Regions from separate parts of the Pantoea sp. USHLN298 genome, predicted to be linked through region 2. Evidence: predicted binding sites of a transcription regulator. Region 2 holds the regulator's gene; each other region holds the start of a gene.
The links. Region 2 encodes Fur, which represses iron uptake genes when iron is present. Its sites were predicted from a motif close to ATAATAATGAGAACNACTATCAA; they were not measured.

Region 1 (4,265 bases), on a different contig from region 2:
CGACATGATCGTTCCGGCCAGCAAGAGTGCATTTTTACCGCCGATGCGGTTCACTATTAACGGGGCAAAAAACATGATGCAGGCATTGAGCAGTTCTCCCATCGTGGTGACATAACCAAACACCCTGGTTCCCTGATCGGCGCTGCTAAAAAACGAGGTGAAAAAGTTGGCAAACTGCTGATCAAATACATCGTAAGTGCAGGAAACACCCACAACGTAAAGTGTTAAGAACCATAATTTCGGTTGTCTGAACAATTGCATCACCAGACGCAGGCTGAACTGAGATTGGTTTGCGCCCAGTGAGTCGGCCACCTCTGCTGATGATTGTGCCTGAGGTCTGGAAAGAAACAGTAAAATGGCGAGGATCACCGCACATCCGGAACCGAGCCAAAAAATAAACTGGTTATTAATGGTGAACATGATACCGACAATAGACGCGCAGAGCGCCCAGCCTACACAGCCAAACAGGCGCGCACGACCAAATTCGAACTGGCTACGCCGACTGACACGCTCAATGTAGGCTTCAATCGCAGGCGCGCCAGCGTTGTAGATAAAACCGAGATAGATACCGCCGACAATTGAGCCTAACAAAATATGAGTTTGCAGTAGCGGACCAAACACGTAGATAAAGAATGGAGCAAACATCACCAGCATCCCGGTGATAATCCATAATAAATGTTTTTTCAGCCCCAGTTTGTCAGACAGTAAACCAAATACTGGCTGGAACAGTAACGAAAAGAAAGAGATTGCGGCGAAGATAATACCGGTATCGCTTTTACTGATGTGATTAATATCATGTAACCAGATAGGGAAGAACGGGAAATAGGCTCCCATGATGAAGAAGTAGAAGAAAAAGAACAGCCCGAATATCCAGAAATTATTATTCTTTAAGTAATACATGATTACATCCTTTTTTAATAACTAAAGCGTCCGGGAAATCTGTCTGCCAGCCTTGAAACCCTGGTATAAGACGGCTGATGAGGCATCCTGTTGCATGTCGGGCCGGGCCTGCCCCGTGCCGAGGATGAATTAAACGCAAAACAGGCTGTTGTGCCGGGACCGATGGCAAAGTAATCTTCAGCACTGTGAGCGAGTAACATTGTTAAGCCATTACCTGTGTGAGGTGTGAGCGCTTCATCGTGATCCTCCTGACAGACTCACCTTCTGTTGAGCCTGAAAACAGCCTGCTCGTGCTTGTAGCAGAGAGGTAATGGCATGCTGCCAGCACGCTTCAGAACACCAAAGCCGCGGTTACAGTGGAGATTTTCAACTCGCCTCAAGCCTGTTCTGCCTGTAATGCCAGGAGATTGCTGAGATTACAGGTAAGAGACACGGCGAGGCTCTACTCAGGCTAAATACGCTGTTGCATGATGTTTTGTGCGTCGGCAACCGTGCTGCACTAAGGTAGCGTCCTCCATGACCACTGCCTTTTCCTGATTGTGATGCGCTCACATTTCAAGGGGTACAATAGAGTTTGGCTGTTATTGAAGTAAAGCGCGCTCTGGGTATTAGGTGACGAGGGTCACAGTTTAAGCCGGTTTTATACCGACATTGTTCACTGATCAGCAGAGAGCCAGGCCCGCATCTGCTCATTGGTCATTGGTCATTGGTCATTGGTCATGATCTTATTCCACAGCACCACCTGGCCCACAACCTCTTAACTTCTTGCATGGATCATCACCGCCCTACTCGTCGGCTATACGTTGTTAGCGCCTATCGAGGCGTTATCCTGTTGCCGGTTAATCCCCTCTCTTTGTCGTCACCAGAAGCGGATTTTGCGGAAATTTCCCGCAGCGTTGATCGCTGGCGGTTTTCTGGTTCATTGAATAACGGCCTGCGCCAACACAGGGAGCGAGTCCGCGGCTGGCTTAAACGCCACTGCGGCAGATGTTGCCTGGCTAATCCGGAATGCGGCAGGACCACGTTGTGCGCTGGGATTACGCACTGCGTAGCCTGATTTCTGCGTGTGGTCTGGCGCGCTGAATGCTGGGATATGATTCTGCACTTCTCCTCAACCCCTTCCCTTATGCATCGCAAGCGATAACGGAAAAGTTCCCGATTGTAGTTGTAAAATGATAATCATTATCATTATTATACGCATTTGCTTACATACCTTAACGATTCAGGGAGATTTTCTAAGTGAATGTAACTATGCATGTCCGGAAGCGCCCCGTTGCGCTGCTGCTGGCGGGAATATTAAGTTCTTCCGCCTCTGCCGCGAACGACGCTGAGACAGAAATGCTGGCCGATGACCAGACTATGCTGGTCACTGCTGAACAGGAGTTAAAGCAACAGCCTGGCGTCTCGGTGATTACCGCGCAGGATATTGAAAAGAACCCGCCGGTTAATGACCTGTCCGACATCATCCGCAAAATGCCGGGTGTTAACCTCACCGGCAACAGCGCCAACGGCGTCCGCGGCAATAACCGCCAGATCGACATTCGCGGCATGGGACCGGAAAATACCCTGATTCTGATTGATGGTGTACCGACGACCTCAAGAAACTCAGTGCGTTACAGCTGGCGTGGCGAGCGGGATTCGCGCGGTGACTCTAACTGGGTACCGGCGGAAATGGTTGAGCGCATCGAAGTGATCCGCGGGCCGGCGGCTGCCCGTTATGGCTCTGGCGCTGCAGGTGGCGTGGTCAATATTATCACAAAGCGCCCGACGGATGACTGGCATGGCTCGCTGTCGCTGTTCACCAATCAGCCGGAAGATGACAAAGAAGGCGCTACCCGCCGCGCCAACTTTAATCTCAGCGGTCCGCTGGCCGGTGACGCGCTTACCATGCGGCTCTACGGCAACATCAATAAAACCGACAGTGATGCTTTTGATATCAACCAGTCGCAGAATGGTTCTGCCGCCGCCGGACGCGAAGGCGTGCGCAATAAAGATATTAATGGCGTACTCTCCTGGAAATTAACGCCGTTGCAGGTGATTGATTTCAGTTACGGTTACAGCCGTCAGGGCAATATATATGCTGGCGATACCCAATACAGCAACGGTGCGGGCAATGCTCTGATTGAATCGCTGGATGGTTCAGAAACTAACCGTCTTTATCGTCAGACCTATGGCATTGCCCACAACGGGATCTGGGACTGGGGCCAGTCGAAACTGACCTTCAATTATGAAAAAACCAACAATACCCGCCTCAACGAAGGAACCGCAGGCAGCGGTGAGGGACGAATTAACAGCACGACGTTCTCCACCAGCCGCTTCGAGAGTTACCGCGCCGGTGGCGAAGTCAGTTTCCCGCTGGAGATAGTGCGGGAACAGACGGTGACGCTGGGTGCTGAGTGGAATCGCGACGAGTTAAACGATCCCAACTCAATGAATGGCACCAGCGCACCGGGCGTCTCTATTGGTGGGATCAATGGCGATGCAGGTAGCCGCAACAGTAAAAACAGCGCGACTCTGAGTTCGCTCTATTTCGAGGATAATATTGCCGCCACCGACAGCACGGAGCTGATCCCGGGTCTGCGTTTTGATTATCACGATACCTTTGGCGCGAACTGGAGTCCGTCGCTCAATATTTCCCAGGGACTGGGCGAGAACTTCAAACTCAAGGCCGGTATTGCCCGTGCGTTTAAAGCCCCTAATCTCTATCAGTCAACGGAAGGCTATTTACTGGCGACCCGCGGCAACGGTTGCCCGATCGGTATCGTGAGCGGGAGTTGTTATTTGCTGGGCAACGAGAACCTTGATCCTGAAGTCAGCGTAAATAAAGAGCTGGGCATTGAGTTTAGTCAGGATGGCTATATTGCCGGGATCACCTGGTTCCGTAACGATTATAAGAACAAAATCGTGGCGGGCACCGAGCGGATTGGTTTTGCCTCCAACGGCAATAATATCCTGCAGTGGAGCAACGGCGGTAAGGCAGTGGTAGAAGGTCTGGAAGGGAATATGACGATTCCGTTAGTGCGCGATGCGCTGGAATGGCGGACCAACGCGACCTATATGATTGAGTCGAAGGATAAAGAGACCGGAAATCCGCTGTCGATCATCCCGGAATACACCATCAACACGATGCTCGACTGGCAGGTGACAGAGGATTTTTCCACCAGCCTGAACTGGACGATGTATGGCCGTCAGAAACCGCGTGAAAATGCAGAATCGCGTACCGAAGCCAGTTCACTGTCGACGCGTGAAGTCGGAGCCTATTCAGTATTTGGGCTGAATCTTAACTACGACGTCACCAAAAATCTGCGTGCTAATGCCGGTATCAATAACCTGCTCGATAAGCGTATTTACCGTGAAGCCGAAGG
Region 2 (4,265 bases):
TAATCCAGTTTCTGCTGAAATCGTTCCAGCAGGGCGAATGGCGCTTCAACGTGCCGGTACTGTGGGACAACTATGCCACCATCTCTGGCTGGCAGCCGGTGCCCGCCTGGCCGCATCCGGCGTTGTTTATCCGCGGCGGCGACTCCAGCTATCTGGATAATCAGTACCGGGATGCGTTGATTGCACAGTTCCCGGCGGCCCATGCGCATGTGATCAGCGGCGCGGGACACTGGGTACACGCAGAGAAACCGGATGCGGTATTACGCAGCGTTCGTCGCTTTTTTGCGCTTTAAAAGCAAATACCTGGCGGTAAATGTTTAGGATTGGCGTCGGAAGTTAGCCTGGAGTATGATGGCGCGCTAAAATTTTGCCGCCGGTCATTTTGCCGCGGTAACGGCCAATAATTTATAATCTGCGCGGCGAGCGTCTGGCGCCCGCACCATTCAGTTTCACTAAGCCATGGCAAAAGAACACACTGACCGCACGACGCTCGATCTGTTTGCTGATGAGCGCCGCCCTGGTCGACCCAAAACCAGTCCGCTTTCGCGTGATGAACAGCTGCGCATCAATAAGCGCAATCAACTGAAACGTGACAAAGGACGCGGGCTTCGCCGTGTCGAACTGAAAATGAACAGTGAAGCCGTCGAAGCGCTCAATACGCTGGCAGAACAGCGTAATCTCAGCCGTAGCGAATTGATTGAACAAATGCTGCTGGCGCAACTCAAACTGGATTAATGCGGGCAAAACGCACGCAGAGGCAAATGTCGAGGCTTTAACCGTTCCGCGGGTTTGCCTCGTCTGCTATTATTCGCTGAATTGTGCTGCGGCACACATCTCATCATCAGGATTTAAGAGGTTATTTTACTCATGGCACTCGTAGGCATCTTCTTTGGCAGCGATACCGGCAACACCGAAAACATTGCAAAAATGATCCAGAAACAGCTGGGTAAAGACGTTGCAGAAGTCCACGACATCGCGAAAAGCACTAAAGAAGATCTGGAAGCGTTTGACATCCTGCTGCTGGGTATCCCGACCTGGTATTACGGTGAAGCGCAGTGCGACTGGGATGACTTTTTCCCGACGCTGGAAGAGATCGATTTCAACGGCAAACTGGTTGCCCTGTTTGGCTGTGGCGATCAGGAAGATTATGCCGAGTATTTTTGTGACGCGATGGGCACCATCCGCGACATCATTGAGCCGCATGGCGCCGTGATCGTCGGTCACTGGCCAACCGAAGGTTATCACTTCGAGGCCTCAAAAGGTCTGGCGGATGATACGCACTTCCTGGGCCTGGCCATTGATGAAGATCGCCAGCCTGAGCTGACCAATGCGCGCGTTGAGCAGTGGGTGAAGCAGATCTTTGATGAACTGCAGCTCAAAGAGATCCTCGAAGCCTGATGCTCTCCGCCTCAATGTGAGCGCCAGCTCACATTGAGGCAATGGAAATTCCTATAGAAATAATAGCCACATTTTTTTAACTTTTTTCGTTTAATCTGTAGAATACCCGCATCGATCTTCCGCTTATTTTCTCTGGCAGCAGATAGGGCTAAGCGAAATGTTAACAGACTCCTGCAGAAATCCTCCCCGGCTCGGTGACGTATCCCATACAGCCCATGGTGATTTAGGCACTCCCCTCGGTTTTCATTTCACGGCTTCAGTTCTATAATGAGACGCAAATGAGAATGGGTGTAGATCGACATTCAAGGCCAAGCGCCACAAAAGTGAATATTAGTAACAGGACAAAATCCGCATGACTGACAACAATACCGCATTAAAGAAGGCTGGCCTGAAAGTCACGCTGCCCAGACTGAAAATTCTGGAAGTGCTTCAGGAACCTGAGTGCCATCACGTCAGCGCGGAAGATTTGTACAAACGCCTGATCGATATCGGCGAAGAGATTGGTCTGGCCACCGTTTACCGTGTGCTGAACCAGTTTGATGATGCCGGCATTGTGACCCGTCACAATTTCGAAGGCGGCAAGTCGGTGTTTGAACTGACTCAGCAGCATCACCACGATCACCTGATCTGCCTGGACTGCGGTAAAGTGATCGAGTTCAGCGATGAGTCGATCGAAACCCGTCAGCGGGAAATCGCGACCCGCCACGGCATTAAGCTGACGAACCACAGCCTTTATCTCTATGGTCACTGCGCGCTGGGTGACTGCCGTGAAGATGAAACGCTGCACGATCAGTAACACTGATCCTGCCTGATATAAAAAAACCGGTTCACAGACCGGTTTTTTTTCGTCCTTACTACGCCGGGTCGTCAGGCGACCAGCGTTTCCTGCAGGTAACGCCAGCGCGGAATCGAGGTGCTGCAGTCGAGAATCGCCAGCGCGATGCGGCTCTGATTATCGCCATTCAGCATCTGCATCTCCCGATACTGTACCGTCACTTCCTGATCGTGATGTGAAATAATGACGTGCTCACAGGTGGCGATACGCATGCCTTCCCGCTTGCCGTGCAGCTGACGGAAAAGTTCTTCCACTTCGTTCAGGTTTAGCTGATTTCCCCGTGGCGTTACCATGCGAAATTCAGGGTGGAAATAGGACATCATCAGTTCAAAACTGTCATCGGATCCGGCAGGCTGATTGAAAATACGTTCAATAAGCTGATGTAAAACGACGACACTGTGTTTGGCTTCCTGGGCGAGAACGGTCATTTTTTTTCCTTATATCACTCGCTGCGCTCTGTCTGAGTGCGCATAGCCTACCTGAACGCCGATAATTCACATCTGGTAATTGATTAATTTTTTTAAACTCAGATTTCTCTCACAAATTTGTAACAACCACGGAGCCAGGCTTGCAGCACAAACCTCGGCGATGGCAGAAATCAGGACAATAAAAAAGGGCGATAAGTCGCCCTTTTGTCATTTTATCAGCCAGCGTTAATGATTATTCGCCGCTTTTAGTCCAGGTGTCTCGCAAACCGACGGTACGGTTAAACACCAGCTGTGACGGCTTCGAATAGACGCTGTCGGCACAGAAATACCCTTCACGCTCAAACTGGTACGGTGTGGTTGCTTCCACATCGCGCAGGCCCGGCTCAACAAAGCCCTGTTTGATGGTCAGTGAATCCGGGTTGATGACCGACAGGAAATCGTCTGCCGCGGCCGGGTTTGGCACGCTGAACAGGCGGTCGTAGAGACGAAACTCTGCGGGCTGCGCATGGTCTGCTGATACCCAGTGGATCACGCCTTTTACCTTACGGCCATCTGCAGGATCTTTGCTCAGGGTATCCACATCGCTGGTGCAGTAGATGCAGGTGATGTTGCCCGCATCATCTTTCGCCACCCGCTCAGCACGGATCACATAAGCGTTGCGCAGGCGAACTTCTTTGCCCAGCACCAGACGCTTATATTGCTTGTTAGCCTCTTCGCGGAAATCCGCCCGATCGATCCAGATCTCACGGCTGAACGGCACCTCACGCGTTCCCATCTCCGGTTTAGAAGGATGGTTAGGCATGGTGATGGTTTCATGATGGCCCGCTGGCAGGTTTTCAATCACCACTTTCAGTGGATCAAGCACCGCCATCGCGCGTGGCGCATTCTCGTTGAGATCGTCACGAATGCACGATTCCAGCGACGCCATTTCCACAATATTGTCCTGCTTGGTAACACCAATACGGCGGCAGAACTCGCGGATTGAGGCGGCGGTATAACCGCGACGGCGTAAGCCAGAAACGGTCAGCATGCGCGGATCATCCCAGCCTTCAACGTGCTTCTCGGTCACCAGCTGAGTCAGTTTGCGTTTCGACATCACCGCATACTCAAGATTCAGGCGAGAGAACTCATACTGACGTGGATGCACCGGAATAGTGATGTTGTCCAGCACCCAGTCGTAGAGACGACGGTTATCCTGGAACTCCAGCGTACAGAGTGAATGCGTGATGCCTTCCAGCGCATCGGAGATGCAGTGGGTAAAGTCATACATCGGATAGATGCACCACTTGTTACCGGTCTGGTGGTGTTCAGCGAACTTAATCCGGTACAGCACCGGATCGCGCATCACGATAAAGTTAGAGGCCATATCGATTTTTGCGCGCAGACAGGCTGTACCTTCAGCAAATTCCCCGTTACGCATTTTCTCGAACAGAGCCAGGTTCTCTTCCACGCTGCGGTCGCGATAGGGACTGTTTTTGCCCGGCGCGGTCAGAGTGCCACGATATTCGCGGATCGCTTCCGGGGTCAGCTCGTCGACGTAAGCCAGCCCTTTATTGATCAGTTCAATCGCATAGTTGAAGAGCTGATCAAAATAGTTTGATGAG
Region 3 (4,265 bases), on a different contig from region 2:
CGGCTGCGTTTTCCTGTTAAATCAGCACAAACAGCAGGGCAAATTGCCAGCAGAAAAGTGGACTGAAATTTATGACTAAACGTGGTGTAAAGGCGGCAATCGCGCTGTTTTTCTTCTGTATCAGTTTCGCGGCGGCGGCTCAGAACGGCTGGCCGCGCACGATAGCCGGCGCAAAAGGCAGTGTGACCTTATCCCAGGCGCCAACCCGCATTGTCTCGACCAGCGTCACCCTGACCGGATCGCTGCTGGCGATTAATGCTCCGGTGATCGCCAGTGGCGCAACGGCACCCAACAGCCGGCTGGCCGATGGGCAGGGGTTCTTCCGTCAGTGGGGCGAGGTGGCAAAACAGCGCGGCGTAAAACGTCTCTATATTGGCGAGCCCAATGCTGAAGCGATTGCGGCGGAAGCACCGGACCTGATTGTGGTCAGCGCCACCGGCAATGATTCGGCGATCAAACTGGTCGATCAGCTGACCGCTATCGCACCGGTTCTGGTGATCAACTATGACGATAAGAGCTGGCAGCAGCTGGTGACGCTACTGGGTGAGGCAACCGGTCATGAATCTGACGCCGCCGCCCGCATCAGCGCGTTTGATGCGCAGGAAAAAGCGCTTAAATCCGCCTTAACGCTGCCGCCGCAGCCGGTTTCCGCCATGGTCTGGAACGGTGACGGTCGCGCCGTTAATCTCTGGACCGAGGCATCGGCGCAGGGAAAATTGCTGCAGCAACTGGGATTCACCCTGGCCACGCCGCCAGCCGACATGCAGCACGGTCACAGCATGGGGCAGCGTAAAGACATTATTCAGCTGTCAGGGGAAAATCTGGCGGCGGGACTGAATGGTCACACCTATCTGCTGTTTGCCGCTGAGCCGCAGACCGCAGAGCAGGTGATGAATAACCCTTTCCTGGCGCAGACCCCAGCGGTGCGTGCCAACGCGGTTTATGCGCTGGGGCTGGATACCTTCCGGCTTGATTTCTACAGCGCCAGTAATTTGCTGACGCGGCTGGAAACGCTGTTCGTTAAATCCTGATATCCGCCGTCTGCGCAGGGCAGGCGGCTTCTAACCGGTGGATTCCGCCTGCTCAGCAGCAGGCGGCTGATAGCGGCGCAAACGCGCCATCAGTAGCCACATCACCATCCCCAGCACGGTGGCGGCCAGTCCCAACAGGCCTGCCGCCTGTTGCGGCAGCAGCAGTGAACCCATCGCCCCAATCATCGCCGCGCCAATCGCGTCACCGGTGACGTTCTGCGCTGTCCACAGGCTGTTGATCCGGCCAAGCAGCGCATCCGGGGTCAGCGTCTGGATCAGAGCATATTGCACCAGGCTGTTGATGGCGCTGAAATAGCCAAACGCGGCGAGGCAGACCAGGCTCAGGCTGAACCACGGCATCAGGCTGAACAGGGTAAGGGCAATAAAGGCGGCAATGGCGCTGGCCAGAATCAGGCGGCCCGGCTGCGCTGACTGCGCCAGCCGGCCGCTGGTTAAGGCTCCGACCGCGGCCCCGAGCGGCACGGCGGCATACATCAGCCCCAGCTGCTCCAGCCCGACCTGCCAGTGTGGCGCCAGTGCCGGATAGAGTACGCGTACCGCACTGGCTAAGGTCATCAGCGCGCCAACCAGCGCCGCCATACCGACTATCGGGCTGGCAAACAGGAAACCCATCCCGGCGGATAAGGCGGTCAGCGGATGTTCACGCGGCTGTGGCGGTGGGGCCAGCGTCGGCAGGCGCAGCAGAGTGAGTACCGTCAGCAAGGTGCCGAGCGCCGCCAGACCGTAGTTCCAGGCCACGCCGCCGTGGGCGATCACCAGCCCGGCAATCGCCGGTGACAGAATGGCGCCAAAGCGCACCGTCAGCATGGTGATCGCGCCCGCTTTCATAATGTTTTCGCGGCCGACCAGCGCTGGCGTGGCGGCCAGCAGCGCGGTCACGCCGATCGCCCCAAAAAAGCCATCCCACAGGCCCAGCACAAACACCGCGATCACCGACGGAGCAGGCAGCAGCGCATTCACACACAGGGCGACAAAACCGAGGCCGCAGGTTGAACGGGCAAACAGGATCAGGCGGCGGCGCTCATAGCGATCGGCCAGTACGCCACCGGTGAGCAGGCCAATAAACATACCGGCACCGGCCAGCGTGACCGCCAGACCCACCAGCAACGGCGATTGCGTTAACTGCTGAATCTGCACCGGGACGGCGACCGCCAGCATACCGAGCGCGACAATCGAGATGAAGCGAGCAATAAACACGGCGCGAAAAGCAGGATGGGTTTTCAGCAGGCTGAGATCGATAAAGTGGGAGGGTTTGTTCATAACGTCGCCTTTTTGCACCCATTTTCCTCATCATTGAGTTTGCGAGTCATGGTAACATACAAAAAATGCGTAATAACGATAACAAGTATCATTATCATAATGGTTTCTATCCCGATGCCATTGAATCCGTAAAGGTTTAACTGTGATGCGTCAATTCCATGTAATAGCAGGCTCAGGGATGCTGCTGTTGCTGCTCCTCGCGCTCAGCCTGATGCTGGGGGCCAAATCCATAGCCTTCCATGATGTCACCCAGGCACTGCTGACCAACTGCTCCAGCGCAGACTGCATCATTGTGCGTGATGCCCGGCTGCCGCGTACCCTGGCCGGGCTGCTGGCGGGCGCAGGTCTGGGCGTGGCGGGCGCGCTGATGCAGAGCCTGACACGCAACCCGCTGGCCGATCCCGGAATCCTGGGGATTAATGCCGGTGCAGGTTTTGCGGTAGTGATCGGCATTGCGCTCTATGGTGCGGATTCCCCAATTGACTGGCTCGGTTTTGCCTTTGGCGGCGCGCTGCTGGCGTCGTTGCTGGTGGCGCTGACCGGGGCGGTCGGTGGCGGGCGGGTCAATCCGGTACGGCTGACGCTGGCCGGGGTCGCGCTGGGCGCGGTGCTGGAAGGCTTAACCTCCGGCTTGTCGCTGCTTAATCCTGACATCTACGACCACCTGCGTTTCTGGCACAGCGGGTCGCTGGATATCCGCAATTTTGCCATTCTGCGCACGACGTTTCCCGCGGTGGTGGTCGGCTCTCTGCTGGCGCTGCTGCTGGCCCGGTCGCTCAACAGCCTCAGCATGGGCGGTGATATGGCGACGGCGCTCGGGACCCGCGTTGTCCGCACCCAACTGATCGGACTGCTGGCGATTGCCTTGCTGAGCGGGGCCGCGACGGCCGCGGTAGGCCCGATTGCCTTTGTCGGATTAATGACGCCGCATCTGGCACGCTGGCTGCTCGGCAACGATCATCGCTGGATGCTGACGGGTACCCTTCTTATCACGCCCTGTCTGCTGCTGGCCGCCGATATTCTCGGCCGGGTGCTGGTGCCGGGCGAGCTGCGCGTGTCGATTGTGACGGCGATTCTCGGTGCCCCGATGCTGATTGTGCTGGTGCGCCGCAAGGCTGGCAGAGGTGCGGTATGAAACGCGTCGTACTTAATGGCACCTGGCTGCTGCTGGCCTGTCTGGCGCTGGCCTTTCTCGGCGTGACGCGCGGCACCCTGCCGATCCCGGCGGCTCAGCTTTGGCAGGTGATCAACGGTGAGGCGGCACGCAATATTCAGCTGATCGTACTGGAATGGCGTCTGCCGCGGGTGATGATGGCACTGCTGATTGGTGGTGCGCTGGGCGTCAGCGGCGCTATTTTTCAGTCGCTGCTGCGCAACCCGCTCGGCAGTCCGGACATTCTGGGTTTTAACACCGGGGCTTACAGCGGTGTGCTGGTGGCGCTGGTGCTGTTTCAGCAGAATATGGAAGGTATGACGCTGGCGGCATTGACTGGCGGCTTGCTGACCGCGGGGGTGGTCTGGCTGTTTAGCTGGCGCAACGGTGTTGAGACTTTTCGCCTGATTATTGTGGGTATCAGCGTGCGGGCATTGCTGATGGCGCTGAATAGCTGGCTGATTATCAGCGCTTCACTGGAAGCGGCACTGAGCGCCGGGCTGTGGAGTGCTGGCTCGCTGAACGGCATCAGCTGGGCGAAAACCACGCCGGTGATCAGCGTGCTGCTGCTGGCGCTGCTGGCGACGGCGCTGCTGGCGCGGCGCATGCGGCTGCTGGAGATGGGCGATGATACCGCCTGCGCGCTGGGCGTTCCGGTTGAGCGCAGTCGTATTTTGCTGATGCTGGTCGGGGTGATCCTGACGGCGGCGTCAACCGCGCTGGTCGGGCCGATTTCGTTTATCGCCCTGCTGGCACCGCAGATCGCCCGCCGGTTGTGCGGCGGCATCAAAGGTGCCTTG

Region 1: the regulator Fur is predicted to act here: its motif matches at 2,073-2,095, upstream of WFK59_RS14595 (TonB-dependent siderophore receptor).
Region 3: the regulator Fur is predicted to act here: its motif matches at 2,388-2,410, upstream of fepD (Fe(3+)-siderophore ABC transporter permease).

The regions. Positions count from the first base shown of each region.
Region 1 is NZ_JBBCRO010000005.1:232,180-236,444, reverse strand. Features, by position in the region: gene WFK59_RS14600 (MFS transporter) at 1-900, opposite strand, end outside; gene WFK59_RS14595 (TonB-dependent siderophore receptor) at 2,152-4,265, shown strand, end outside.
Region 2 is NZ_JBBCRO010000001.1:312,806-317,070, reverse strand. Features, by position in the region: gene ybfF (esterase) at 1-293, shown strand, start outside; gene ybfE (LexA regulated protein) at 460-735, shown strand; gene fldA (flavodoxin FldA) at 868-1,398, shown strand; gene fur (ferric iron uptake transcriptional regulator) at 1,751-2,194, shown strand; gene WFK59_RS01615 (hypothetical protein) at 2,266-2,661, opposite strand; gene glnS (glutamine--tRNA ligase) at 2,894-4,265, opposite strand, start outside.
Region 3 is NZ_JBBCRO010000004.1:389,070-393,334, reverse strand. Features, by position in the region: gene fepB (Fe2+-enterobactin ABC transporter substrate-binding protein) at 72-1,031, shown strand; gene entS (enterobactin transporter EntS) at 1,062-2,312, opposite strand; gene fepD (Fe(3+)-siderophore ABC transporter permease) at 2,458-3,447, shown strand; gene fepG (iron-enterobactin ABC transporter permease) at 3,444-4,265, shown strand, end outside.